DNA from 2 places in the Rhizobium sp. BK008 genome. Region 2 is predicted to be linked to the other one. Evidence: riboswitches for the same ligand, from Rfam matches in the RefSeq annotation. Region 2 holds a riboswitch; the other holds the start of a gene.

Region 1 (14,445 bases), on a different contig from region 2:
ACCGGTGACGAACATGTAGGAGGTATCGCGCACCATGAAGATGAAATCGGTCATCGCAGGCGAATAGACGTCGCCGCCGGCGCAAGGCCCCATGATGACGGAGATCTGCGGGATGACGCCGGAAGCCAGCACATTGCGCTGGAACACCTCGGCATAACCGCCGAGGGCCGCCACGCCCTCCTGGATACGGGCGCCGCCCGCATCATAGATGCCGACGATCGGCGCGCGGTTCTTCAGCGCCATGTCCTGTACCTTCATGATCTTCTCGGCATGCGCTTCCGACAGCGAACCGCCGAAGACGGTGAAGTCCTTGGCGAAGACGAACACCGTGCGGCCGTTGACCGTCCCCCAGCCGGTGACGACGCCGTCGCCGGCAACACGGCTCTTGTCCATGCCGAAATCGGTGGAGCGATGTTCGACGAACATGTCGAACTCCTCGAAGGAGCCCTCGTCGAGGAAAAGGTCGATGCGCTCGCGCGCCGTCAGTTTGCCACGCTTGTGCTGGGCGTCGATGCGGGCTTTGCCACCGCCGAGACGGGCGATGTCGCGGCGCCGTTCCAGCTCTTCGAGAATTTCCTTCATGCGATCTCCCTCGCCGCTGCGGGCGGCAATCCGGCGGTAGATTTGTCCTAGCGGCTGCGGCCGCTGAGCGAGAAAACCGAGCGTATCCTTGCTGCAACGTCCTCGGCCAGGATCTCGTCGGCAAGCTTGGGATCGGCAGCGATGCTGGTCACGTCGAAGGCGCTGACGGCGATGACCGAGCCGTCCTCGACCGAGGCGGCGTCGATGCTGATCTTGGCGACGTTGCGGTCCTTCTGAAAGCCGAGGCCCTTTTCGACGGACACCACCCGGATCGTCAGCACCACCCGCGGCAGCACCGTGTTGCGCACCGTGGCGTTGATCGCGGCGTTGACGCGGTCGTTGATGCCGGAAAGCAGCTCGGCCGGCATGTTCGGGCCGGAGAGAACGACGGCGCTGCGCACATCATAGACCGGCGTCTCCGGCTTCGTGCCCGAGAGACTGACGCAGGCCGTGAGCGCGATACAGACGAGTGCGGCCCGGCAAAAACACGACCTCAGCCAATTCATTGCAAAATCCCGCACCACCCCGTTGGAGTCGCAGATTTCGCCATAATGCCTGGGAAGGCAATATGTTTCAGGCGCTTAGGGCGAAAAAAACATCCGTCGCCGCCTTGAACTCGGCAAAGCGCTTGGCCCGCCGCTCCTCAGCTTCCTCGTCGCTGCCCCAATGCTCGATCGTCCAGTCCTCGTCGAGATGGGCAAGCGACCAGGCCTCCTCCATCGTCACCCGGCCCTCGGCGAAGGCGAGCGCCAGGATCGCCGAACCTGTGAGCGTGGTGACCGTGTGGAGTGCTGCAAGCGCCATCGCGCTGTCATATCTGGCGAGCGTGACGGCGAAGGCGGCGGTCGCCTCGCGCGGCTGCTCCTGCGGCATCACCCCTTCGACAAGGATGAAGCGAGCGCCGAGATCGTTTGCCGCCCAGTCGATGACGGGGTCCCAGCGCTCCGCCTGCCGTTCGACCAGCAATTCCGGCCCATCGGCGCGATAGCAGAGCAGGTCGCTGGAGGAAAAACGCAGGATATCCTCGAAAATCGCCTGCGCATTGGCGGTAACGCCGTCGAGCGCGGTGTTGACGAGCCGTGTCACCGGCATGCTCACCGGATTGATTTCCTCGCCCTGCGCCTGCCATTCGGCCGCGACAAGCCGCGCCAGCACCTCTGTCGGAACGGCCAGAACCTGCCGCGCCGGCGTGCGCACCATCTTGCCGTCGAGCGTGATCGCAAAACCGCCCTCGTGCTCGGCAACGGAGACGTCGGTATAGAAACGCTTCGGCAGCGGCTTCTTCATCTGGATCTGCGCGCGGCGGATGGGATCGGGATGGCTCAGGCCTTCGGAAAGGTCGTTCAGCAGATCGCGCATGGGCTCACCTCAGGAAAAATGACGCAATATCTCGTTCGGATGGTAGGCGATGGCATCAGCGCCGTTGGCGATCAGCTCATCCACGCTGGCATAGCCCCAGGCAACACCGATCGCCTTGGCGCCGGCAGCCTTTGCCATCTGCATATCGTAAACGGCATCGCCGATGACAATGGTGTCGGCAGCATTCATGCCGGTTTCATCGCAGCATTCCGTCACCATGGCCGGATGCGGCTTGGAGGGGCAATCGTCAGCGGTCCGTGCGACGATGAAATGCTCATCGAAGCCATGCGTCTCCATCACCAGCTTCAGCCCGCGCCTGGATTTGCCGGTCACCGCGCCGATCAGCAGGTCGTCCCGTCCGCTGATCGCATCGATCATCTCGCGAATGCCGGGAAACAGCGGCTCCTTGTAATCAAGATCCTGACGCACGATCGAGAACAGCGATTTGTAATGCGCCGTCATGTCGATGTCTTCCTGTTCCACATGCGGCCTGCCCTGCATACGGGCGATCGCAATATCGAGGGACAGGCCGATGATCGCCTTGGTGTCGTCAAATCGCGGTTCCGGTTTGCCGAACTTATCGAAGGTCCGGCGCATGGTTTCGTGGATCAGACCGGCGCTATCGACCAGCGTGCCATCACAATCGAAAAGCGCCAGTTTCATTCGTCGTCCCTTTCGGCACTGGAGAGATCGAAGCCGAGAAGGTTCCAGGTCTGGACCATGTGCGGCGGCAGCGGCGCGCTGACGCGCAGCCGCCCGCCGGACGGGTGCGGAATGTCGATGTGACGCGCGTGCAGATGCAGCTTCTTCTGGACGCCGCCCGGAAAATCCCAATTCGGATCGTCGTCGAAATATTTCGGATCGCCGATGATCGGGTGGCCGATATGCAGGGCATGGACGCGCAACTGATGGGTCCGGCCGGTATAGGGCTCCATCTCCAGCCAGGCGAGGTTCTGGGCGGCGGTTTCGAGCACACGGTAGAAGGAGACGGCATGGTCCGCCCCGTCTTCGCCGTGTTTGGCGATCCGCATGCGGTCGCCGTCGGCAGTCGGCTCCTTGACCAGCCAGGTCGAGATCTTGTCCTCATGCTTGCGCGGCACGCCCTTGACCAGCGACCAATAGGTCTTCTTGGTGTCGCGCTCGCGGAAGGCGGCCGTCAGCTTCTGCGCGGCGCCACGCGTACGGGCGATGACGAGAACCCCTGACGTGTCGCGGTCGAGGCGATGAACGAGCCGCGGCTTCTCGCCCTTTGGGCTGGTCCAGGCTTCGAGCATCTGGTCGATGTGCCTGGCAACGCCGGAGCCGCCCTGCACAGCAAGACCGGGCGGCTTGTTGAGCACGATCACCTTGTCGTCCTCGTGCAGCACCATGCGCGACAGCAGTTCGAAATCGGTCGAATGCTTGAGATCCTTGCCGGCGATCGGTCCGGATTTCAGCTTCGCATCGACATCGAGCGGCGGCACGCGCACCGTCTGGCCGGGCTGCACGCGTGCATCCGATTTGACACGCCCGCCATCGACGCGCACCTGGCCGGAGCGCAGGAGCTTCTGCAGCGGGCCGAAGCCGAGCCCTGGAAAGTGCACCTTGAACCAGCGATCGAGCCGCATGCCGGCTTCGTCGGGTTCAACCTTGATATGTTCTATGCCAGCCATGAAAAATCTTTCGGAAATTGCTGCGCGGGCCGAGCCGGCGTTCTTGCCGCAGCCTTTAGAGCATTTTCACGCAAAACGGAAACCGGAAAAGAAATCAGGCCAAAGCGCGCATGACGGCAAGACCCGCGATGACGGCTGCCATCGAAAGCCCGACGCTCGCAACGATATAGATGCCGCCGGCCACGGCCTCGCCACGCTCGAACAATGAGATCGCATCCAGCGAGAAAGCGGAGAAGGTGGTGAAGCCGCCAAGGAAGCCGGTGATCAGCAACAGGCGCAGTTCCACCGAGGCGTTGAACTTCCGCGCGATCAGCTCGGCGAAGACGCCGATGACGAAGCAGCCGACGACATTGACGGCGAGCGTGCCCCAGGGAAAGCCTGGCCCCATGAGTCTCAGCGCCCACTGGCCGACATAATATCTGAGGAGGGAACCGATGGCGCCGCCGACGGCGACGAGAAGAGCCTGGATCATGAGCCGGATTTACCGCGTTGCGAAAGTGATTCTAACCGAACCCCTATGAATTCTTACCATTTTGTAAAATGCCAATGATTTTCTTATGATGGCGCCAAGATCATGCCGATACGGTGATGGCATGACCCAGTTGCTGTCGATATCGGCCAACACCGCCGCCGTTGCCTTCGAATCGCTGCGCATCCCGCAGCGTGTCGCGACGAGCACGGCGGCGCGCGATGCACGGCGCCTTGCCGACCGGCAGTTGAAGGCCGATAGCACCGACGAGGTCGACGAGCCTTCCAGCATCATCCAGTCGACGGAGGTGGCGCTCGACCTGATGGCCAAAGGCAATCGCCAACCGCAGGCAGGCCTGAAACAGGCGCTGCGATCCTACGAAGATTTCTGAGGCATCCGCCTTCCCCGAACGAAAAGCCCGCGGCTGCAATCGCAACCGCGGGCTTTTCTGTCTTCACAATCGTGGTCCTTACTTGCCCTGGGCCGACAATACCTGCAACACCAGATCGACCTTGCCGGCCTTTTCGAAGGTCAGCGTCACCGGCACCGTGTCGCCCTGCTTGAACGGCGTCTTCACCTTCTGGAACATCAGATGCAGGTTGCCGGGCTCGAGCTTGACCGTCTCGCCGGCAGCGATGGCGATGCCGTCCTTCAGCTGGCGCATCCGCATGACATTGTCCTTGGTCTCCATCTCGTGGATCTGAACCTCGCCTGATGCAGGCGAGCTCACCGACACCAGTCGATCATCCGTCTGGCCGTTGTTCTTCACCGTAAAGAAACCGCCGCCGACCGGCTGGCCGGGCAGCATCGCCTTGGCGAAGCCGCCGGAGATTTCGAGATCGCCGGCCTTGACCGTTTCGCCGGCGGGCGCCGCAGCACCCAAGCCCGCCATACCGGACATGTCCATGCTGGTTTTACCGGTCATGTCCATGCCGGCCATGTCGTCATGATCGTGGCCGTGACCTTCGCCGGCGACGACCTTCAGGAGCGGCGCCGGGCTTTTCAGCCCATGCGCGTCGTCGCCCTCCTTCGCCACCTGATCCCAGGCCGCGACGGTATCGCCACACATCTGCGTCACCGGAAAGGCGAGCGAGGTGCCGGCTTCGACGCCCGAAACCTTACCTTGGATCACGAAGGTGTCATAGAAATCGTCGGAGAGATTGCCGTTCTTCCAGCGGATCTCGATCGCGCCTGATTTCACCTTGTCGCCGTGATTGTCGTAGGTCTTCTGATAATCGCCCTTGATCACCTCGACCTCCCAGCCGGCCTTCGGCTGCGGCTTGGCGAAGACGAAACCTTCCGGCAGCTTGACCCGCACTTCCGTGGTCGCCTTGCCGTCGCAGCCGTGCGGCAGCTGCAATGTGGCGAGAATGGTGCTGTCCTGCTTTGCCTGCTTGTCGAGGAAGGTCACATGCGCCTCGGCGCCGGCAAAAGCGGTGGCGGAAAGAATGGCGGCAAGCCCGAATGTCTTGCCAATTTTTTTGAAAGTTTTCATCGGATATCTCCTCGCCGGCCGCGGACTTCTCTCAAGTGGGCCGGCATTACTGATCATGGTTACGATAACAGATCAGGCGAGGATGGGGGGCGCGCGGGAATTCGCCCGGCTGACGGCGCCTGCGCCGACAACGACAGAGATTTCGACCGGCGCGTTGATCAGCGAGCCGAGCTTGCGCTCGAGCCAGGAGCCCGCATCCGGCGTCGGCAGGATGACCGAGGCCGACAGCCGGCAAGCTTCACAATTCGGTTTGAAGGTAAGGGTCTTGCCGTCGGCGTCCTTTATGGTGACGCAGAGCGAAGCGAAGGTGCCGTCGGGCAGCACATAGGCCGCGGCATCGTAGCCCTCGGCGGCGGCAGCCTGCGGCGCCTGATGGGCAAGGCCGAGCAAAACCAAGCTCAATGCGCAAAGCATGCGCAGGAAGAGCGTCGCTTTCAGTCCGGTCTGCCGCATGAGATCCCCTTCAACAGCATGTCGCGATAGCCGGTTTCCCCGCCGAATGCAAAAGCAGATTTGCCGCAGATTAGGGCTTGGTTGGAATAAGACGACAAAAATTTGCCCGGTCACGACATTTGCCCCTTGCCAAGCGCTGCACCCGCCGGATAATTGCGCCAACCTTGTTGGGAGAATCCGGTGCTTTCGCCACCGGTGCCGAAGGAGCAACCGCCCCGGAAACTCTCAGGCAAAAGGACCAGCAAGGGGCAGACGGAACTCTGGAGAGAAGCGTTCTCGAAACGCTCGCCGAAGGGATAACAATCTCAGGCACTCAGGACAGAGGGGGCTCAGGAGAGAAGTGCGCAACCGCGCCTTCAGATTTGAGCCCGCGCCTTCCTGAGAAGGCGCAAACCCCGGAGGCGTCTTTTGGACGATACTGCTGCCCTGAAGAAAACCCCGCTGCATGCCCTGCATCTTTCGCTCGGCGCCCGCATGGTGCCGTTCGCTGGCTATGACATGCCGGTGCAATATCCTGCAGGTGTCATGAAGGAACATCTTCATACCCGCACCGAAGCCGGCCTCTTCGACGTCTCCCATATGGGCCAGGTGATCGTGAAGGCGAAATCGGGCAGCTACGAAGATGCCGCGCTGGCGCTCGAAAGCCTGGTACCGGTTGACATACTGGGCCTTGCCGAAGGCCGTCAGCGCTATGGCTTCTTCACCGACGACACCGGCTGCATTCTCGACGACCTGATGATCACCCATCTCGACGATCATCTTTTCGTCGTCGTCAACGCGTCGTGCAAGGAAGCCGACCTCGCCCATCTGCAGACCCATATCGGCGACCAATGCGATATCACCCTTCTCAATCGTGCTCTGATCGCGCTGCAGGGACCGCGTGCCGTCGAGGTTCTCGCCGAGCTCTGGGCCGACGTCGCGGCGATGAAATTCATGGATGTGCGCCACTGCCGCCTGCACGACGTTTCCTGTCTTGTCTCGCGCTCCGGCTATAGCGGCGAGGACGGCTTTGAAATCTCGATCCCATCAGACAAGGCCGAGGATGTCACCATGCGGTTGCTCGAACATCCCGACGTCCAGGCAATCGGGCTTGGTGCCCGCGATTCGCTGCGGCTGGAAGCCGGCCTCTGCCTCTACGGCAATGATATCGACACGACCACCTCACCGGTCGAGGCGGCGCTGGAATGGGCCATGCAGAAGGCAAGGCGCGGCGGTGGTGCACGCGCCGGCGGCTTCCCCGGCTCCGGCCGCATCCTTTCCGAACTCGAAAACGGCGCCGCGCGGCGCCGCGTCGGCCTGAAGCCGGAAGGCAAGGCCCCGGTGCGCGGCCATGCCAAGCTCTATGCCGATGCCGAGGGCAAGGTCGAAATCGGCGAAGTCACCTCGGGCGGCTTCGGCCCCAGCGTCGAGGGCCCCGTCGCCATGGGCTACGTGCCGATCTCTCATGCTGCGGCGGGCACACTCGTCTACGCCGAGGTGCGCGGCAAATATCTGCCGATCACCGTCAGCGCCCTGCCCTTCGTCACACCGACCTACAAACGCTAAACCTTTTCCAGAGAGGACGAACAATGCTGAAATTTACCGAAGAACACGAATGGCTGAAGATCGAAGGCGGCGTTGCGACGGTCGGCATCACCAACTATGCCGTCGATCAGCTCGGCGACCTGGTTTTCGTCGAACTGCCGGAAGTCGGCGCGACCTTCTCCAAGAACGGCAATGCCGCGACCGTTGAATCCGTCAAGGCTGCTTCCGACGTCTATTGTCCGCTTGATGGTGAGATCACCGAGGTCAATCCGGCCATCGTTGCCGATCCGTCGCTGGTCAATTCCGATCCTCAGGGAGCCGGCTGGTTCTTCAAGCTGAAGCTTGCAAATCCTGCGGACGCCGATGGCCTGCTCGATGAGGCGGCCTACAAGGAGCTCACTGCGTAATGACGACGCCGACGGAATTCCAGTTTACCGACTATCAGCCCTACGATTTCGCCAATCGCCGCCATATCGGCCCCTCGCCGGCTGAGATGACCGACATGCTGAAGGTGATCGGCTATAACAGCCTCGACGGCCTGATCGACGCGACACTGCCGCCCTCGATCCGCCAGAAGGCGCCGCTCGTCTGGGGCGCGCCGATGACCGAGCGTGAGGCGCTCGACAAGTTGCGCGAGACCGCCAACAAGAACAAGGTGCTGGTCTCGCTGATCGGCCAGGGTTACTACGGTACGATCACGCCGCCCGTCATCCAGCGCAACATCCTGGAAAACCCGGCCTGGTATACGGCCTATACGCCTTACCAGCCGGAGATCAGCCAGGGCCGCCTGGAAGCGCTGCTCAACTACCAGACGATGATCTGCGACTTGACCGGCCTCGACGTCGCCAACGCCTCGCTGCTCGACGAGGCGACCGCCGCCGCCGAAGGCATGGCGATCGCCGAGCGCGTCGCCAAGTCGAAGGCAAAAGCCTTCTTCGTCGATGCAGACTGCCATCCGCAGACCATCGCCCTCATCCGCACCCGCGCCGAGCCGCTCGGCTGGAGCGTCATCGTCGGCAATCCCTTCACCGATCTCGACCCCGTCGATGTCTTCGGGGCGATCTTCCAGTATCCCGGCACGCATGGTCACGTGCATGATTTTACCGGCCTGATCGCCCGCCTGCACCAGACCGGCGCCATCGCTATCGTCGCCGCCGATATCCTGGCGCTGACGCTGCTGAAGTCGCCCGGCGAAATGGGCGCCGATATCGCCATCGGTTCCTCGCAGCGCTTCGGCGTCCCGGTCGGCTACGGCGGCCCGCATGCAGCCTATATGTCGGTCAAGGATGCCATCAAGCGCTCCATGCCCGGCCGTCTCGTCGGCGTCTCCGTCGATGCCCGCGGCAATCGTGCCTATCGCCTGTCGCTGCAGACCCGCGAGCAGCATATCCGCCGCGAGAAGGCGACGTCGAATATCTGCACCGCCCAGGTGCTGCTCGCCGTCATGGCCTCGATGTATGCCGTCTTCCACGGCCCGAAGGGCATCAAGGCGATCGCCCAGCAGGTGCACCAGAAAGCCGTGCTGATGGCCAAGGGCCTGGAAAAGCTCGGCTATAAGGTGGAACCCGACACCTTCTTCGACACGATCACCGTCGACGTCGGCCATATGCAGGGCCTCATCCTGCGCGCCGCCGTTGCCGAAGGCGTCAATCTGCGCAAGGTCGGCGAAACCCGGATCGGCATGAGCCTCGACGAGCGCACCCGCCCTGCCACGCTCGAAGCCGTGTGGCGCGCCTTCGGCGGCAATTTCACTATCGCCGATTTCGAGCCTTCCTACCGCTTGCCGAAGGGCCTGCTTCGGACCAGCGACTACCTCACCCATCCGATCTTCCACATGAACCGCGCCGAAAGCGAGATGACGCGTTACATCCGCCGGCTCTCCGACCGGGATCTGGCGCTCGACCGCTCGATGATCCCGCTCGGCTCCTGCACGATGAAGCTCAATGCGACGGCGGAAATGCTGCCGATCACCTGGCCGGAATTTTCCGATATCCATCCTTTTGTGCCGGCCGACCAGGCGCTCGGTTACCGCGAGATGATCGACGACCTGATCGAAAAGCTCTGCGCCGTCACCGGCTACGACGCCTTCTCGATGCAGCCGAATTCCGGCGCGCAGGGCGAATATGCCGGCCTGCTGACGATCCGCAACTATCATATCGCCAATGGCGACGGCCATCGTGACGTCTGCCTGATCCCGACCTCGGCGCATGGCACCAACCCGGCCTCGGCCCAGATGGTCGGCATGAAGGTGGTCGTCGTCAAGGTGCGCGAGAATGGCGATATCGATCTCGACGATTTCCGCGCCAAGGCTGAGCAGCATGCGGCAAATCTCTCCTGCTGCATGATCACCTATCCCTCGACGCACGGCGTCTTCGAGGAAACCGTCAGGGAAATCTGCGATCTGGTGCATGAGCATGGCGGCCAGGTCTATCTCGACGGCGCCAACATGAACGCCATGGTCGGCCTGTCCCGCCCCGGTGACATCGGCTCCGACGTCAGCCACCTGAACCTGCACAAGACCTTCTGCATTCCGCATGGCGGCGGCGGACCCGGCATGGGCCCGATCGGAGTCAAGGCGCATCTGGCCCCCTACCTGCCCGGCCATCCCGAAACCGACGGCCGCTCGGGCGCGGTCTCGGCCGCCGCCTTCGGCTCCGCCTCGATCCTGCCGATCTCCTGGAGCTATTGCCTGATGATGGGCGGCGAAGGCCTGACCCAGGCGACCAAGGTGGCGATCCTCAACGCCAACTATATCGCCACCCGGCTGAAGGGCGCCTATGACGTGCTCTACAAGTCGAAGACCGGCCGGGTCGCGCATGAATGCATCATCGACACACGCCCGCTGGTCGATAGCTCAGGCGTCACCGTCGACGATGTCGCCAAGCGCCTGATCGACTGCGGCTTCCACGCGCCGACCATGAGCTGGCCGGTCGCCGGCACGCTGATGATCGAGCCGACGGAAAGCGAGACCAAGGCCGAGCTCGACCGTTTCTGCGAGGCGATGCTGGCGATCCGCGAGGAAGCCCGCGCCATCGAGGATGGCCGCATGGACAAGACCAACAACCCGCTGAAGAACGCCCCGCACACGGTCGAAGACCTCGTCGGCGAATGGGACCGTCCCTACAGCCGGGAACAGGCCTGCTTCCCGCCCGGCGCCTTCCGCGTCGACAAATATTGGTCCCCGGTCAACCGCGTCGACAACGTCTATGGCGACCGCAACCTGATCTGCACCTGCCCGCCGGTGGAAAGCTACGCAGAGGCAGCCGAATAACGGTCACACCTGACGCCGTAGCGAAAGCCGAGCAATCCAAGCCCCTTCCATCATGGGAGGGGCTTTCCTCATTCTGATAGAAATGTGCGAAGGAAGGTCATTCCATGCCCCAGGATCAAAGCGAAGCAAGAATGCAGGCGCCATGGTCGAAACCTGTGCTCGTCGCCCTCGAAGAGTCCGGCAAATACACGAGCATCGATACCACCCAGGCCGCCTCCTGGGCGATGATCGAGGATTGGCCGACCGAGGACGGTGCCGCACTCGACCAGGCGCTGCTGATCTGCGCCGACGTCATCAAGGGCAAGCGCACCGGCGAGGACGCACGCAAAGCATTCATCGCCGCCGCGGTCGAAGCTGGCCTCGATATCAAGACCTGAACGGCGGAGACACGACGCCCCGCGTAGGTTCAACGTAAGAGAAGCGGACCGGTTTGCAGCCGATCCAGCTTCAATACCTCGGCAGGGGCACCCGTTCCCGGTTCCCCTGCTCTCCGTCAGTACCAAAATGTGCGGTTTGCCGCTTAGAAGCGCTCGCCGACCATGTCCTCGCTCTTGGCCCACAATGCCTTGGCCGTCGCGGGATCGAGCGCGTAGCTGCGCACGCCTTCGGAAATCGGGCTGATTTCCGCATCCGTTACTTCGGAGACGTGGCAATTTTCGCAATATCTGCCGCCGACCGCGTCTGCCGGAGCGACGAAACCTGCCCAGACTGAGGTCGCGGCACCTTGCGGGATCGTCTTCCGCTGGAAGGGCGGTTTGCCCTCGGCGGCAAGTGCTGCGTTGATCTCAGCCATCATGCCTTCGATCGCGCCGGCGCCGACATGACGGTCGAGCTCGGTCTGAATGCCGCCGGGATGCAGTGCCGTCGCACGGATACCACGCTTCTCGAGGCGCCGGTCGAGCTCCACCGCGAACAGGATATTTGCGGTTTTCGACTGGGCATAGGCCGCCCAGGGCTCATAGGTCTTGCTCTCGAAATTGAGGTCGTCGAGGCTGAAAGGAGCCATGCGATGGGCCGAGGACGCGACGATCACCACACGGCCGCCCGATTTGACGAGCGATGCGATGCGATTGACCAGCACAAAATGACCGAGATGATTGGTGCCGAACTGCGTTTCGAAACCATCGGCGGTGCGGCCGAAGGGAGCAGCCATCACGCCGGCATTGGCAATGACGACGTCGAAGGGGCGGCCATCCGCGATGAGCGCATCGGCGCAGGCCCGCACGCTTGCCAGAGAAGCAAGATCGAGCTCGACGATGTCAAGACTGCCGCCATTGGCTGCACCGGCGCGCACGACTTCCGTTGCCGCCCTTGCCTTTGCAAGGTCACGGGCCGTACCCACCACCTGCGCTCCATGGGCTGCCAGGACACGTGCGGTTTCCACGCCGAGACCGGCCGAAACACCCGTCACCAGAACACGCTTGCCCTTGAGATCGACGCCGGCGAGCACCTCATCGGTGGTCGATGTCGCCCAAAAAGTCCACTCATGATTATCTCCTTGATCATGGCGCACCGCTCCGGGCTGGAGGACCATTGTCCGCCGGCCTCAAATGAAATAAAAGGAGGATGCCTCCAGATAAATATGGAGGGCGCCTCCGTTTATCAAGGGGACTTCTTGGAAATGGCTGAAAAAAGTGACGGACCCACCGTCCGAAAGCCGCGTGCGGATGCCGAACGCAACCGCCTTCTGCTGATGGAAACGGCAAAGACCGTCTTTGCCGACAAGGGTTCCAGCGCCAGCCTGGAAGAAATTGCCCGCATCGCCGGCGTCGGCATCGGCACACTTTATCGCCATTTCCCGACGCGCGATGCATTGGTTGCCGCCATCTACCGCAACGAGACGACGCAGCTTGCCGCTGCCGCCAAAAGCCTTGCCGAGACACATCCGCCTGTCGAAGCGCTTCGTCTGTGGCTGGTGCAGTTCGTCGATTATGTCGTAACGAAACACGGCATGTCGGAGGTGCTGGATTCTTTGGTCGGCGGCACCTCCGAGCTCTATGCCGATTCGGCCGACTTGATCATAGGCGCCGTCAATCTGCTGGTGGATCGCGCAGTCGCCACCGGCGAAATCCGCCTGGCGATGGACCCGCTCGATATCCTGCGCGCGCTGGCGGGCGGCGCAAGCATCAGCTGCGGCCCCGCCTGGCGGGAGGCGGCAAGACAACTCATCGATATTCTGATTGCGGGGATGAGAGCCAGTCGCTGAGAGGGAGCCAAGTCGCAGTGGTTAAAGGCCCCTCCCATAGGTTGGGAGCGGCTGGATGCTTCTGATGCACAAGGATCAAATTTAACCTTTCTTAGCAAGTCTCTGTTAGCAATTCATAAAGGCGGCTTCCATCAACATGGATCATCGTCGATCCCTTGTTTTGCGTGCAGGTTCTTATGCGTCCATCGGCTGTGCCAGCAATCCTCCTCGCCGCCCTGATTCTCTCGGGATGCTCCGCAAGTTCTGGCGCCGAAGATGTGCTCACCCCTGTACCGTCGCGCGAAACGACCAATGCCATTACCCAGCCGAGCGGCCCGATACCGGCTGCAGCCGTGGGCGATCCTGCTCCGCAGGCAAGCCCGCCGCAGGAGGCATTGAGCTGGACGGGGCAGGTTCCGGAGCCGCAGGCGCTCGTCCCCGCAGACAGGCCGGTCGGCATGCCGATGCCGACGGAAAAACCGGTCGCCATGCTGATGCCGAGCAATCCCGCGGGCAATGCGATTCCCGATCTCGGCGCGAGGCCGCCCTCACGCGGCCAAATTTACGGCCACCGGTTCCGCGATGCCAAGCCGATCAACTTCGGTTCCACCTCGCCGAGAAAGCTTGCCGTGCACGGCGTCGACGTGTCGCGCTGGCAGGGCGAGATCGATTGGGAGACGCTGCGCAGGCAAGGCGCGAACTTCGTCTACATCAAGGCGACAGACGGTGGCGATCACCTCGATCCGATGTTCAAGAAGAACTGGCGCCGGGCCAAGGAAGCCGGGCTGAAACACGGCGCCTATCACTTCTTCTATTGGTGCCGGACAGCCGGCGAGCAGGCCGACTGGTTCATCCGCAACGTACCGAAGGAAGCCAACGCTCTTCCGCCTGTGATCGACGTCGAATGGAACGGCGAATCGAGCTGCAAGAGGCGCATCTCGCCTGAACGTGTCCGGGAAAAGATGCAGGTCTTCATGGACAAGCTGGAGCGCCATTACGGCCAGCGTCCAATCATCTACACCGCGCCGGACTTCTACCGGGATAACCTGAAGGGCCAAATGCTCGACTATCCCTTCTGGCTGCGCTCGGTGGCCGCTCACCCCTCCAAGGTCTATCCGGGCCGCAAGTGGCTCTTCTGGCAGTATTCCGGCTCCGGCCTTTCCGATGGCGTCGACGGCAAGATCGACCTGAACGTCTTCAACGGCAATGAAAGCGACTGGCACGACTGGGTGGCGTCGCGATAGCCAAGCTGTCCATGATTTCCGCGCCTTTCCAACATCGTTCCGTGTCAATCCGGAACAGATGAATGGCAAGACGCACTCAGCTGTAGGTCTTTGCTAACGCAACGCCTTCAGCATTCTCTAAATCCTGGCGTGTACAAGAATTTCATCCAGTTCTGGGGAAACGGCTGATGAGCATATCGGGCATGACGAGCACTGCTCTTTCGGGAATGCG
Region 2 (14,445 bases):
CTCGGCAATCCGCTCGATCCCGAGACTTCGCTCGGCCCAATGGCCAACAAGCGTTTCGCCAAGGTGGTGCGCGAGCAGATCGCCGATGCGGTCTCCAAGGGCGCCAAGGCGCTTGTCGACCCGAAGCTCTTTCCGCAGGATGACGGCGGCGCCTATCTCGCGCCGCAGATCCTCGTTGATGTCGACCATTCCTTGGCCTTCATGCGTGAAGAGACGTTCGGTCCGGCGGTCGGCATCATGAAGGTGAAGAACGACGAGGAAGCGCTTGCCCTGATGAACGACAGCCGCTACGGGCTGACCGCCTCGCTCTGGACGAGGGATGCCGAACGGGCAGCGCGGCTCGGCCGCGAGATCGAAACCGGCACCGTCTTCATGAACCGCGCGGACTATCTCGATCCGGCGCTCTGCTGGACCGGCGTCAAGGAGACCGGCCGCGGCGGCTCGCTGTCGATCATCGGCTTCCAGAATCTGACGCGTCCGAAATCCTACCACCTGAAGAAAGTCACAGCATGAGCAGCAGCAACATCACCGCAAACTGGAGCTATCCGACATCGGTCAAGCTCGGCCGGGGCCGCATCAAGGAGTTGCCCGACGCCTGCAAGAGCCTCGGCATGAAAAAGCCGCTGCTCGTCACCGATCGCGGCCTCGCATCGATGGCGATCACCAAGAATGCGCTCGACATTCTGGAGGACGCCGGTCTTGGCCGGGCGATCTTCGCCGAGGTCGATCCGAACCCGAACGAGAAGAACCTCGATGCCGGTGTCAGGGCGTTCCGAGACGGCGGTCATGACGGCGTCGTCGCCTTCGGCGGCGGCTCGGGCCTCGATCTCGGCAAGTGCGTCGCCTTCATGGTCGGCCAGACGCGGCCGGTGTGGGATTTCGAGGATATCGGCGACTGGTGGACGCGGGCGAGCCTCGAAGGCATCGCGCCGATCGTCGCCGTGCCGACGACGGCCGGCACCGGCTCGGAAGTCGGCCGCGCCAGCGTCATCACCAATTCCGAAACGCATGTGAAGAAGATCATCTTCCATCCGAAGTTCTTGCCCGGCGTTGTGATTTCCGATCCGGAGCTGACGGTCGGCATGCCGAAGATCATCACGGCCGGCACCGGCATGGATGCCTTCGCCCATTGCCTGGAGGCCTATTCCTCGCCCTTCTATCATCCGATGTCGGCCGGCATCGCGCTGGAAGGCATGCGGCTTGTCAAGGAGTTCCTGCCGCGCGCCTATAAGGAAGGCACCGATCTCGAAGCCCGCGCCAACATGATGGCAGCCGCCGCCATGGGCGCGGTCGCTTTCCAGAAAGGGCTCGGCGCCATTCATGCGCTGTCGCATCCGATCGGCGCGGTCTACAACACCCATCACGGCATGACCAATGCGGTTGTCATGCCGGCGGTGCTGCGCTTCAACCGCGCCGCGATCGAGGAGAAGATCGGCCGGGCTGCCGCCTATCTCGGCATTTCCGGCGGTTTCGACGGCTTCTACGACTATGTGCTGAAGCTTCGCTCCGACCTCGGCGTACCGGAAACTCTGACAGCAATGGGAATCGCCGCAGACCGCATCGACGAATTGTCGGCCATGGCAATCGAAGATCCGAGCGCCGGCGGCAACCCTGTTGTGATGACCCTCGAAAATACCAAGGCGCTGTTCAAGGACTGCTTCTGAACCAGATACGGCTTCCCCAACTGGCCCGGAAAAAACAGGTCTTTTCCGGGCCCTTTTTTAAGTTCGAACAATGACTTTCCTGACAGTCCTACCAGGGCAGGGCGATACGGCGCTCCTGGACCAGGCGGACGGAAAAACTGAGGATTTCCAAGGCATGTTGACAATTAAGCGGCTGGCGCTTGCGGATGCCAAACTGCTCATCGAAGGCGCCGCTATCAGAGCAAAGGATATCGGCGTCCCGATGTGCATTGCGGTCACTGATGAGTCCGGGCAACTGATCGCTTTCGAACGCATGGATGGTGGCAAGATAACAAGTGCGATCATCGCTCAAGACAAAGCCTACACGGCTGCTGGCGCCAAGCGCACGACTGAAAGCTACGGAACTGCCAGCCAGCCAGGTTCACCGGCCTATGGGATCAACTCGGCAATCGGTGGTCGATTGATGGTAGTTGCAGGCGGTCTGCCAGTCATTGTGGACGGCGAGGTTGTCGGTGCCATCGGACTTAGCTCAGGAACCCCGGCCCAGGATACTGAGTGTGCGCAAGCCGGCATCGAACACCTCCTAAAATGCCACAAGTGACTCACATTCCACCGATGCTGCGGTGAATAACCGACAGACGCAAACCGGTACCATCACCTGATTTCGCGGGACGAATGGCGAGGGTTGGCGACGTTGGTTTCCGCAAGACGAGATCTTTGCGGCAGGCAAGCTTCCTCGCAAGCTTCGGTGGCAAGATACTACGGTCGTGCAGGAGAGATGGCGCGTTGCGCCACGCCGAAGGAGCAACCCCCCAGGAAACTCTCAGGTAAAGAAGACTGCAGGCTCGATTACAATCTGGAGAGAGGCACGGCGTGTGTCCACCGAAGGGGACCCTCAGGAGAGGGAGAAGCTCTCAGGTAAAAAGACAGATGGGGGCTATGGGACTGGCAAACGTTCCCGAACCAATGTTGGAGAGAATACGTGCCCCACATCGTCGTTTTGGGCGCTGGAATTACCGGCGTCACCACCGCTTATGCCCTGTCCCGCCGCGGATTTGATGTCACTGTCATCGATCGGCATCGCTACCCCGCGATGGAAACCTCCTTCGCGAACGGGGGGCAACTGTCCGCGAGCAACGCTGAAGTCTGGAATCACTGGTCTACGGTTGCCAAAGGCATCAAGTGGATGCTGAAGAGCGATGCTCCTTTGCTCCTCAACCCGACGCCCAGTTGGCACAAATATTCATGGATGGGGGAGTTTCTTGGCAACATTGGCAACTACCGATCAAATACGATAGAGACAACCCGATTGGCGATTGCGGCTCGCAAACATATGTTCGAGATCGCCGACGAAGAAGAGATTGAGTTCGACCTCGAGAAGCGCGGAATTCTGCACGTCTACTACGACAAAGCCAGCTTCGATCACGCCTCACAGGTAAATGCGATGTTGGTCCAAGCCGGGCTCGATCGCAAACCGGTGACGGCCAGTGAGATCCGGACGATTGAACCTGCGTTGGTGGGGGATTTTTTCGGGGGGTTCTTTACGCCCTCGGACTCGACAGGCGACATTCACAAATTCACCCGAGGCCTTGCGGCAGCCTGCGTCAAACGCGGTGTGAAATTCGTGTTTGATGCAAATGTCGATCGGCTCGTTTCGCAAGGCGGCGTGAAGGTCATCTGGAAACCGACGGGTTCGGAGGACGGGAAGCAAAGCATCATTGACGCAGATTCACTGGTGATATGTGCTGGTGTCGCTAGCCGGCGTTTTGCCGATATGCTCGGTGACCGCATCAACGTCTACCCGGTAAAGGGATATTCGATCACCGTCCATCTCGATGATCGCGAGAGCCAGAGCGGCGCGCCCTGGACGAGCCTGCTCGACGATCGCGCAAAGATCGTCACGAGCCGTCTCGGGGTCGATCGGTTCCGCGTGGCAGGAACAGCAGAATTCAATGGCGTGAACCGTGATATCCGGCAGGACCGCATCAATCCATTGACCGAATGGGTGAGAACGCTGTTTCCCAAAGTTGCGACGTCACGCGTCGTTCCGTGGGCGGGTCTGCGTCCAATGATGCCGAACATGATGCCGAGGGTCAGGTCAGGAAGCAGGCCGGGGGTGTTTTATAATACCGGTCATGGCCACCTTGGTTGGACGCTTTCAGCGGCCACCGCGGAGTTGGTAGCCGAAATGATCCTGAAACATAAGACAAAAGTCGCATGACATCGAATAGGAGAGGTGGGTGGCGACCTTTCCGAGCGTCCGCAAGATGCATGGGCCAAGGGTGATTGTCTTTCACCTCGAGATCCTCGGCCCTATCGTAGAGGCTGCTCGGCATGTTCTGGATGCAGATGGGCATCAGAACCGGTTTGGTGGCTGCGGAAGTCATGGGAGGCGGCTCCTCGGATTTAGGGCGAGCGGGGACACAGCAGCCCAACGTGGAATGATGGCATCGCGGACAGACGATCCGGGGCAGCGCTGCGACGGAACGATTGTCCACAAACAGGCGAAGCCGTCATGGCTTGCCGCAAAGGGTCTTGCGCTCGGATTCCGTCAGGCTGCTGGGCATCCAGAATTTCTCGTTGAGATCATCGCGAAAGTTCGCTTTCGCCTTCGCGATGTCCCAGCCGTCAGGTTCATAGACGTAGCGCTTATGGAGTGCCTTGCCCTCAAGGAGGGCAACAGCGGCGCGTACAGCGGCGGCTCCTTGCTCGGGACCGTACTCGGTCGCGACAGCATCGACCCCGCTATCGATCCATTGCTTGAGAAAGCCGTTATTCGCTTCACCAGTGATCGGCGAATTTTGGCGCCGTACTTTTGGAACACATCGATGCATGCCCGGCTCATGTCGGCTCCAGATGACCAGATGCCGTCAACCGCCGGATTTTCGAGATAGAATGTCTCACAAACCTTGTGGCCGTAGTCGTAACTCCAAAGACCGGCGTCTTCGGCGACGATCTTGATATCGTTCCCTTTATCGCCTCGAGCAAACCCTTATACCGATTGATGTCTTCCGGGCGGGTCGGAAGACCACGCAAGACCCAGATATTGCCTTTTCCACCCAGTTCTTTCGCCAGGAAGTCGCCCGAGACCTTCCCGAAATTCTCCCCGCCACCCTGGATGTCGACCGTGAACTTGTCGGTCTCGGTTAGGCCGGTGTGCACGATCACCGGAATTCCGGCGGCGACGGCCTTTTCAATACCGGCATCGGCGGAAGTGGGCGACACCGGGGTCACGATGATGGCATCGACCTTCTGTGCGATCAGTTCCTCGATATCGGAGATCTGTTTGGCCTGGCTAAGATTGGCGTCAAGAAGCACGAATTGCGAGATACGTGGGTCGGCTTTCACGACCGCCTGCGCTTCCGCCGCCATCTGCGTTGCCCAGGTATTGGCATTCACGCCAAAATGGCTCATGCCGATTTTCCAGGGGCTCGCCTTCTTGAATTGATCGGCCGGAACAGTTTGCTCGTCGCCAGGGCGGGCAACGACACCGGACATCAAGTCGACGTCTTCGGCGTACGCGACATGACCGAGAAATAATACCGTCGAGCAGAACAAACACCGCAATATGTGGCTTCGGATGGTGAATATGCGCTTTCTGTGTCCCGTGATTAGGTAATGGTCAGACGGCGGGCGCCGCATAAGGTGATTCAGGATTGCCGAAATTGCTGAGAAGGCTTCTTGCGATGCCCTGTCGAGGGATTTTGGCTATTCAGTTTTCTTCGTTGCGGTCTCTGTCTGATAGGCCAGAATTGCCGCTTGGGTCCGTTCGGCCTGCTGCAAGAGATTGACCAAGATCTCGCCGGCGCGGAGATACCGGTCAGCTTCTGACTCCGGGCTTCCATCGGATGGGCTGACATGCGCACCAACCCTCCGCTCCCTGGGGAAATGAACGATTTCGGCCATGACTGAGCTTTCCTTCTTCCGCCGACCAAAACGCAGCCGGGCAAAAATGTGCCCTCAAAACGTCTTATTGAAATAGTTATTCATAGAGAATGAATATTAGATTAACCCTGTTTTGAGCTCTGTCAGCGCCGCGTCTCGACGTTGGCGGGTTGCAAGCTCCGAACTTTGGGGAGGACTAAAACAGGGATGGGTCCGCAGTCGGCGCTAGCGACGGGCCAAATGAAGTCGGGTGCTGGCATCCGCGTGAGTGGTGAATCTTGCGCCGGCAATTCGAACGAGCGAGATCTTTCGCCGCCTTGGAGTAATCTTAAATTCGCCAGCGCAAGGGCGCTGCGGTCATCTCAGCAAAAATGCGGCAAATCGGAAAGGTTGCCCCGGGTCGCTGCGCACATCCCACGATAAAGGTTGCAGCGCTTCACTGGCGTACCTTTGCCAGCGCCTCCGTTGCCGCTTTTGCCTCCAATGTGAGAAGTGCGGTCTCCAGGCTCTTCTCGATCTTATTTGCGGTGGTTCCTTCAAGCAAAGCGATTTCGGCGATGGTCCTGCATTGAGAAACCCATCGCAGGCACATCATTCCGAGTGGCGAAAGCATCCGCGTTTCCATGACAAAATCTCCAATTGCGTGTTATGTTATATCCGCAGCAACCATTAAGCTTCATTATGGAACTCATATCCGCAAGCTCAGCAAAAGATGGCCAATAAAGGATCTTGCAAACGATAGCGGCACCACGCGCAAATAGCCGGCTGTCCTGCCTCCGCCCAATAACGGGAAAGTTCCTTTGTCGTCGCGCCACATCGAACGAGTGTGGCGATGGTCGAGGCCAATTTTGACTACGCAACCGCACAGCTCAATCGCTCAGTAATCGTGGGACTTTCCTCGTCACGCAGACGGAATTGGTAAAGAAGCTTGCGAAGATCTTCTGCTTCTACGGCGACGGATTTCACGATGTGGTTTGTCGCTTCGACCATTATGCCATTTTGCTGTGTAATTTTGTCGATCAATCCAACCGCGGCATTGGTTTCCTGAATACTCGCATTCTGGGCGTTCGCACCCTCTGCGATTGAATCAATATTCATGGCGATCGAGGACACGCTTCCCATAATTTCATTGAGCCGCTCCTGCGCCGCCTTAACGAGTTCCGCACCATGGACGACGTTTCTTCTTGACTCCGAGACGAGATTGCGGATTTCCAGCACCGACGACCCGGCCTTTTGAGCTAACTCGCGGACCTCGTGCGCGACAACTGCAAAGCCTTTTCCGCTTTCACCAGCCCGCGCCGCTTCCACACCAGCATTCAAAGCAAGAAGGTTTGTCTGAAACGCGATGCCCTCAATCATGTCAGCGATCGTCGAAATTTTCAGGGATGATTTTTCGATTTGGTTCATGGCATCAACAGCCTGGACGACAACCTCTCCGGACTTTTGGATCTGTTCGTTTGCGCGCTGTGCAGCTTGAGATACATCTGCGGCCAACTGGCTTCCATTGATTGCGACCGTCACGATTTCGTTGAGCGCGGCTGATGTCTCTTCTACCGACGCAGCCTGCTGTTCCGTGCGCTTCGCAAGGTCATTGGTATCGGTCTGCAAATCCAGCATATCCTGGCTTATGAGCGTGGCTTTATCATTGGCCTCCTTCAAGGTCGCGCCAAGTCTTTCCATCGACAGGTTGAAATCAAGCCGGAGTTGATCCAGTTCCTGCTTGAACGGTTGCTGCAAGCGGACTGCGAGATCGCCTTCCGCGACCTTGCGCAGGCCGAGCGCGAGCGCCTGCACGGCATACCGTGTCGTCTCTGCATCCTCTTGTTTTTCTGCCTGGATTGTCCGCTGCTGTTCGGCCGCAAGCGTGCGCGCCTCGCCGGCCTCGTGCTCCGCTGCGAGCTTCTTCTGAGCGTTTTCCCGGAAGATTTTCAGGGCTCGGGCCATTTCGCCGATCTCATCTTTTCTATGTGCCCCGGTGACGTCGATCGATAAGTCCCCACCCGCGAGCTTCATCATCAGTTGCGTCAGCGCCTGGATTGGGGTCTTGAGCGCAAAGATGAGCAGGATTCCTGCCGCCATACCGACGAGAAGAGCGGTGATCGACGCAACGATCGACAGTGTCTGCGCTTGTGCCTGAACGGCTGCGGCACCTTCCCGTTGCTGGTCTGCAAAACGAACGATGCTTTCCCAGGCCTTATTTATGTCCGCAGCGATGGCTCCATAGGACCGACGCCTGTCTTCAGCGACCCTGACCAGAGCGCTTGCCTGATGGTCGAAATCCCGCATCAGCACACTCGACTGCGTCACAAGTCCAGTGATGCCGGGCCTCAAAGCCGACAATGGCCGGTACTGCGAAAGGTAAAAGCCCGCACCTTTGATTCTGCCTTGGAACTTCTGCAAACTTGCGTCATCTGGCTGCGCAAGAAAGTCAGCGGCTGATAGACGTAATTCGAGAAGTGCGCCCTCCATTTTCTGGCTCAGTTGAGCGGTTTTCTTCACATCGGTGGGACTTGTCTCGCCGATCATCGTAACCTGGCCCAACATATTGGCCCTGATTTGGAGGAGCGTCCTCAATCCGTCGATAATCGTGCGACGCGCACTTTCTTCACCAAGCTGCAACACCCAAAGCTGGTAAATCTTGGCCTGCATGAAGATGGTGATGGTTCTGGCTTCACGCAGATCGGCCATCTCTTGCGGCAGAGAGGCGAGCATCATGTTCTTTTCGAGCTGGAGAATTTGTTCTCCAAGCAACCGCTTCACCGCATCGCGATTGACATGATCGGATTTTTCGAGAAATCCCGCCATTTTTTCATAGGTCTGCTTATAGCCACCGAGCGTGACGATACCGGCATTCGTCCCGTGCAGACGATCGTTCAACATGGATCCCGCGACGGCATTGACGACGGCGAGCGAAATCATGCCCAGGAGCAGCGGCATGACAATCAGGACGATTTTGGTCTGAATTCGACCTTTTTCCAAGAGATTGCCAAAGGCCATATTCTTTTCCTAACAAAAGTATTGGCTCGCGCCTTTTGGAACCGCTAGATCAGGCGTTGTTCGAGCGACGTCGCAAAATCGAGCATGGTGGCTTCGTATCCGCGGCGACCGACGATCTGCAGGCTCGGCGGCGGCATCGCAGATTGCTTCTTCATCGGCATTGTCAGGGCTGGGTGACCTGTATGATTGAACAGGCAGGTCTGGCGGACCAATGCGAGCGTGAAATCGAGTTCCTCACCTGACACGCACAATTTGGCCGCGTCCTTGCGCGGATGCAGGACCGATAATGTGGGCGTCAAAATGAGATCGACGTCGTCAAGAATGTGATCGATCGAGCGGGTGAAGAAGGTACGTTGCTCGCAGGCACTGATATAGCTGCCAACTTGCATTCTACCCGCGGCTTCGAACCATTCCTGGGCCATGATGGGGTAGTTCGAAATGTCCTTGCCGAAATGAGCCCGGTGATACGCTGCACCTTCCACGAAAAAGATGCGCCCATGCATCTCCAGTATCTCATCCAGATGCGGAAGCTGAATTTCCCTGACGGTTGTTCCGGTCCGGGCAAGACGATCCAATACAGCGGCGAAATCATCGGCAATGACGCAATCTGCGTCACTTATCCAGCGCCGATCGAAACCGACGGATCGTACATAGCCAATTTTGGTGCCTCTTTCGGAAAGTGCGTTCCACATGAGACGCACGTCTTCCACGGTCGTTGCCATAGGACCGATATGATCAAGCGACGGAACCAGAGGATAGACGCCGTCTTTCGACCAGGCGCCAAAACTCGGCTTCAGTCCGACCGTCCCGCAACAGGCCGATGGAATCCGGACCGATCCTCCCGTATCTGTTCCGATAGCTCCAAGGCAGTAGCCGGCGGCAAGTGCTGCCGCCGAGCCGCCGCTCGATCCCCCAACAGTCAGCGCCGGGTCGCGTGGATGGGTGACTTCTACGGTCCGGACGCCAAAAGCCCCCGGATCGGAAACCGAAACGCCGAGAATGATGGCGCCTGCATCCCGCACACGCTTGACCACCGGCGCATCGCTAGTGGGAATATATCCTGCCCGGAACGGAAGGCCGGCCGAACAAGGAATGCCGGTCGTATCGCAGTTTTCCTTGATTACGACCGGCATACCAGCCAGAGGCGGTAATGGTCCGCCAGCCTCCAACCGCCTGTCTAACGTCCGTGCAGTGTCCAGCGCTTCCATAGCCGTCACGAAGCGAACGGCACCGATCACGGAATTACTCTCGGTGATACGCGCCAGGAACTGCGACGTCAGTTCCTCAAAGCTGACATCGCGACGACTAAGAGCGACGCTTGCCGTCGCCATGCTAGAAAGCGGAGTATTCATGGCATCTCCGCCCGATGCTCAAAGACTGCACTGGGCAATTTCCGGATCGATCTGGCCGTAGTTCTTGACAATGTCCCACTGGCCCTTGTCGTTTCCGCGTGCAAGCAGACTATTCGACCGCATGACGTTGTTCGCCGCAAAGTTCACCTTACCCTGGGGGGCATCGAACTCCACCTCGCGGAAGGCAGCCCTGATGGCTTCCGTCTCCGTCGTCCCGGCCTTCTCGACGGCAGCCTTGTAGAGATAGACTGCGTCGTAGGCAGCCTCGCCGATCGCGTTGATAGGCTTGTCTGCACCGAACATGTCGGCATAAGCCTTCTTGAATGCGGTGTTTCGTTCGCTTTCGAGACCCATAAAATAAGCCTGGTTCGAGAGCGCTCCGGCCGTCAATTCCGGGTGGAAGAAGGAAAAGGTTTCGTCCAGACCATTGGAAAACAGCTGCTGCTTAAAGCCGAAGCTCTTGTACTGCTTCAGGCAAGTGATCAGATCGTTGCCGGCAACCATGATCCAGACGAAATCCGGGTTTGCCGCCTTCAGCCGGTCAAAGACCGGGCCGAAATCCTGCGTACCGAACGGCAGGAATTCCGCGCCAAGCACCTTGCCGCCCTTCGCCTCGAGCGCGACCTGGACTTCCTCGGCGCTCTTGCGCGGCCAGACGTAATCCGAGCCGATGATGTAGGTCGTCTTTCCTTCGTTGGCGGTCAACCATTCGACAGACGGCACGATCTGCTGGTTCGGCACCTGGCCGGTCGAGAAGAAATAGGGCTCGCAGACGCCTCCCTCGTAATAAGTCGTGTACATCAAAAGTTTCTTCGCAGGCGTCGTGACGCTACGCGCGGCGACATGGGTCAGGCTCGCGATCAAGCCGATGATGGCATCGACCTCGTCGTCGTTGACGAGTTTTCTTGCCTTGTCGATAGCACCGCGGGTCGTTGTCTGGTCGTCCTCCACGGTGACATCGATCTGGCGTCCGGCAATACCACCGGCATTGTTGATCTCAGCGATCGCAAGGTTGAAGCAGTTGAGCTGGGTTTCGCCGAGGATGGTTTCCAAACCCGTCAAGCCTGACAGGAAACCGAGCTTGATCGGTCCCTCCTGCGCGCGCAGGATGCTCGGCAAGCCCAGAGACATCGAGGCGACCGCGGCTGCGCCCGCACCAAAGGTCTTCAGCGTCGCGCGGCGTGTAATCAATCTTGAAGTCATGTCATTCCCCTTTCGTTGTTGTTGATTTATTCCGGCTTCAGACGGACAGGTACCGCTGAAGAAGTTCCTCACTCTCAAGTTCGGCGGGATGGCCGCCGTAGACGATTTCTCCCTTGACCATGATTACGAAGCGATCGGCCGCAGCCTTCACGAGCTCGAGGTTTTGCTCGACCATCAGGACGGATATCCTTCGGGTTTTGACGAGCTCCTTTAGGAAGAGCCCGATGTCCTGAACGATGTTGGGCTGGATGCCTTCCGAGGGCTCATCGAGCAGCAAGACCCTCGGATCGCCGCAAATGCCCCTCGAAATGGCCAGCTGCTGTTTCTGACCTCCGGACATGGTGCCGGCGAGCTGCCGACGTCGTTCGGCAAGGATTGGAAAGCGCTCGAACACAAAGTCCGGTATTGCGGCAGCAGCAGCGGTATTCGCTCTCAGTCCCATACGGAGATTTTCCTCGACGGTAAGTTTGTCGAAGATGCCGCGACCCTGTGGGATATAGCCGATACCGCTTCTTGCGATATGATACGTCGGCATTCCGGTAATGGCGCGATCCTTCAGGTGAACATCGCCTCCTGTTGCCGGAACCAGGTTCATGATCGTTTTCATCAGCGTCGTCTTACCTACGCCGTTGCGTCCGAGCAGGGCCACGACTTCGCCTTCGCCGACGTCGAGATCGATGCCGTTCAGGATCTGCGCCGAGCCGTAGGCCGATTTGAGTGCTTTAACCTTCAACATCAGTGTCGCCCCAGATAGACGTCGCGAACTGTCTCATTGCTTTCGATTTCCTCGAAGGATCCGGACGCAATCAGTGCACCATGGTGAAGAACGATGGTGCGAGCATTCAGCTCTCGCACGAACGCCATGTCGTGCTCGATCACAATGACCGTGACCTCGCCGCGCAACTGTCTTAGGAACCGGGCGGTGTCGCGGGTCTCATCGACCGAAAGGCCAGCCGTCGGTTCGTCGAGAAGCAGCACCTTCGGCTTCATGGCCAATGCCATGCCGATCTCGAGCCATTGCTTGCGGCCATGCGGAAGGTTGGCGCCGCGAACATCTCGTTCCGCCGTCAGGTGTATCTTGTCGATGAGCGCCTCGCGCTCGTCCTTATGCATCGTACGTCCGCCGGCCAGCATCAGGTTTTCCGCAACGGTCAGGCTTTCGAAGACGCTAGGCACCTGAAACTTGCGGGCAATGCCGAGATTGGCGATCCTTTCCGGTGACAGGCCGTTGATCACTTTGTCTCCGAACAGGATCCTACCCTCACTGACCGGAAGCGTTCCGCAGATCATGTTGAGAAGCGTGCTCTTGCCTGCACCGTTCGGCCCGATCGCACAGATCAACTCGCCGGGTGCAAATGCTTCGGAGAAGCCATCGATCGCCGTGAATATGCCGAAGCGCTTTCTGACGTTTTCGAGTGTAAGGATAGGGATCGGCGAGGCACTCATCGGGAAGCTCCCTCATTTTTCCAACGTTTTACCTGATCGAGAAAGAAAGCTGGAATACCCTTCGGAAATACGAGAACGAGCAGGATGAAGAAGGCGCCGATCGCTAGCGGCCATGCCGCGACGCTGATGGAACTGATCTTCTGCTGAAGTTGCCAGACGACGAACGTGCCGATCACCGCGCCCGTCAGCGTCCCGCTGCCGCCAACGGCGACCCAGATGATCACCTCGGTCGACAGCAGAAGCGCGATCTGGTCCGGCGCAACGAAGCCGGTGCAGCTTGCGTAAAGGGCGCCTGCGAGACCCGCCATCGCGGCAGAGCCGACGAATGTGAAAAGTAAGATGCGCTGCGTCGGATAGCCGAGCGTCCTGACTTTCGTCTCGTTGTCCTGGATTGCCGTCAGAAGCAGTCCGAGACGGCCGTGCATGAGCCGCAATGCGACGAGCAGGCTGACGGCAAGAACGCCAAATGCCAGATAAAAGGAAGCGAGGGTGCCGGAGAAATCAAAGATGAAGATCGACAGGGGCGGAACGCCGATAAGCCCGGAGTCACCTCCTGTCATGCTCGACCAGCCGATCGCGATTTGGTTAGCAATCAGCGTTAGGGCCAGCGTCACGATCGTGAAGTAGGCGCCGCGGACGCCACCATAGAGAATGAAATAGCCGACGCAGAGCGCGACCAGCATAGCAAGGCCGACGCCGAACAGCAGGCCCACCAAGCTGTTCCATTGCGGATCGAGGCCGAACCGGATCGAGGCGATTGCCATGCCGTATGCACCGAGCCCGAAGAAAGTGGCATGGCCGAAGCTCAGGATGCCGGTTCGGCCCCAAAAAATGTCGAGGCTCAGGGCGAACAGACCAAGCAGCATAATGTCGCGATATGTCGATAGCGTAAAGCTCTTGACGAAGAGGGGAAGAATGACGAGGATCGCCAGCATGATGAGCGCGATGATCGTCGAAGGGCGGTAAGCCCTGATCGTGCGGCTTACCATGGCAACGCCTGTCGGTTGATTGATACTCATGCGGGCAGCACCCCATTTGGACGGAAACGCAGGATGACAATTGCCAGCACCAGCACGAGGGCTTGGGCGACGGTGGTGGGTATCTGGTAGGAAAGCGCTGTCTCAAGACCGCCGATGAAGCTGCTTCCAGCTGCAACGCCGGCCACACTGCCCGCACCTCCGACCAGAACCACGAAGAAGGAGCGTGCCAGGTAGTTAACGCCCATATAGGCAGTCACCGCCGTCATCGGGGCGATAAGGACGCCTGCCAGAGCGGCCATTGCAGCACCGGACGCAAATGCCCGCGCGTTGACCTTCTCGACATTGACACCCATCACGGCTGCCATCTCACCGCTCTGGATCGCCGCTCTGACATTGAGCCCGAAGTTGGTCGTCTTGAACACGACGATTGTGGCGATGAAAACGGTCAGGACGAAACCGATCAGGAATAACCGATAGGCCGGATAGGTCGCGCCAAAAATATCGATCGCACCTTCGAAGGGACCGGTGACCCGCTGGGGGGCTGCCCCAAACGTCAGGACCAGAAGCTGCTGAATGATCAGACTGAGACCCCAGGTTACGAGGATCGCATGCAGCGGGCTGGCATAGACGCGGGCGATCAACACCCGCTCGATCACAAGCCCGATGCAATATCCGACGACCGGCCCGACAAAAAGAGCTAGCCAGAAACTGCCGCCCACCGCCTCGACTGCCACGAGCGTGAATGCACCGATTGTGACGAATTCGCCATGCGCGAGGTTGATCACGTTCATCAGTCCGAAGATGATGGCAAGCCCCATGGATACGATGAGAAGAATACCGACCAGGGTCATCATGTTGAGCAGGAAGGGAATCGCGGTTTGCATCAGGCGTTCCCCCCGAATGCGACTGGCCACTTCGCTGGAGATATGGGGAACCTTG

Evidence for each region. Region 2 has a riboswitch for glycine ahead of FHT69_RS31910 (D-amino acid dehydrogenase). Riboswitches for the same ligand answer to the same signal wherever they lie in the genome.
Region 1: linked by a shared signal. The riboswitch ahead of gcvT (glycine cleavage system aminomethyltransferase GcvT) and the one ahead of FHT69_RS31910 (D-amino acid dehydrogenase) in region 2 are both predicted to bind glycine.

The regions. Positions count from the first base shown of each region.
Region 1 covers NZ_JACIFK010000001.1:1,335,566-1,350,010, reverse strand. The annotation lists gene FHT69_RS06515 (acyl-CoA carboxylase subunit beta) at 1-582, opposite strand, end outside; gene FHT69_RS06510 (hypothetical protein) at 630-1,088, opposite strand; gene FHT69_RS06505 (ATP12 family chaperone protein) at 1,156-1,941, opposite strand; gene FHT69_RS06500 (HAD-IA family hydrolase) at 1,951-2,604, opposite strand; gene FHT69_RS06495 (RluA family pseudouridine synthase) at 2,601-3,593, opposite strand; gene crcB (fluoride efflux transporter CrcB) at 3,688-4,065, opposite strand; gene FHT69_RS06485 (hypothetical protein) at 4,187-4,453, shown strand; gene FHT69_RS06480 (copper chaperone PCu(A)C) at 4,532-5,557, opposite strand; gene FHT69_RS06475 (hypothetical protein) at 5,630-6,010, opposite strand; glycine riboswitch at 6,169-6,257, shown strand; glycine riboswitch at 6,261-6,342, shown strand; gene gcvT (glycine cleavage system aminomethyltransferase GcvT) at 6,419-7,555, shown strand; gene gcvH (glycine cleavage system protein GcvH) at 7,579-7,941, shown strand; gene gcvP (aminomethyl-transferring glycine dehydrogenase) at 7,941-10,805, shown strand; gene FHT69_RS06455 (DUF982 domain-containing protein) at 10,937-11,182, shown strand; gene FHT69_RS06450 (SDR family NAD(P)-dependent oxidoreductase) at 11,326-12,339, opposite strand; gene FHT69_RS06445 (TetR/AcrR family transcriptional regulator) at 12,388-13,011, shown strand; gene FHT69_RS06440 (GH25 family lysozyme) at 13,188-14,234, shown strand; gene FHT69_RS06435 (flagellar basal body protein) at 14,402-14,445, shown strand, end outside.
Region 2 covers NZ_JACIFK010000012.1:112,307-126,751, forward strand. The annotation lists gene FHT69_RS31895 (aldehyde dehydrogenase family protein) at 1-513, shown strand, start outside; gene FHT69_RS31900 (iron-containing alcohol dehydrogenase) at 510-1,664, shown strand; gene FHT69_RS31905 (heme-binding protein) at 1,735-2,244, shown strand; glycine riboswitch at 2,404-2,493, shown strand; gene FHT69_RS31910 (D-amino acid dehydrogenase) at 2,626-3,864, shown strand; gene FHT69_RS34415 (hypothetical protein) at 4,157-4,477, opposite strand; gene FHT69_RS34420 (substrate-binding domain-containing protein) at 4,485-5,141, opposite strand; gene FHT69_RS31920 (hypothetical protein) at 5,352-5,549, opposite strand; gene FHT69_RS31925 (LuxR family transcriptional regulator) at 5,965-6,153, opposite strand; gene FHT69_RS31930 (methyl-accepting chemotaxis protein) at 6,381-8,525, opposite strand; gene FHT69_RS31935 (amidase) at 8,570-9,877, opposite strand; gene FHT69_RS31940 (substrate-binding protein) at 9,896-11,080, opposite strand; gene FHT69_RS31945 (ABC transporter ATP-binding protein) at 11,118-11,816, opposite strand; gene FHT69_RS31950 (ATP-binding cassette domain-containing protein) at 11,816-12,526, opposite strand; gene FHT69_RS31955 (branched-chain amino acid ABC transporter permease) at 12,523-13,545, opposite strand; gene FHT69_RS31960 (branched-chain amino acid ABC transporter permease) at 13,542-14,390, opposite strand; gene FHT69_RS31965 (amidase) at 14,390-14,445, opposite strand, start outside.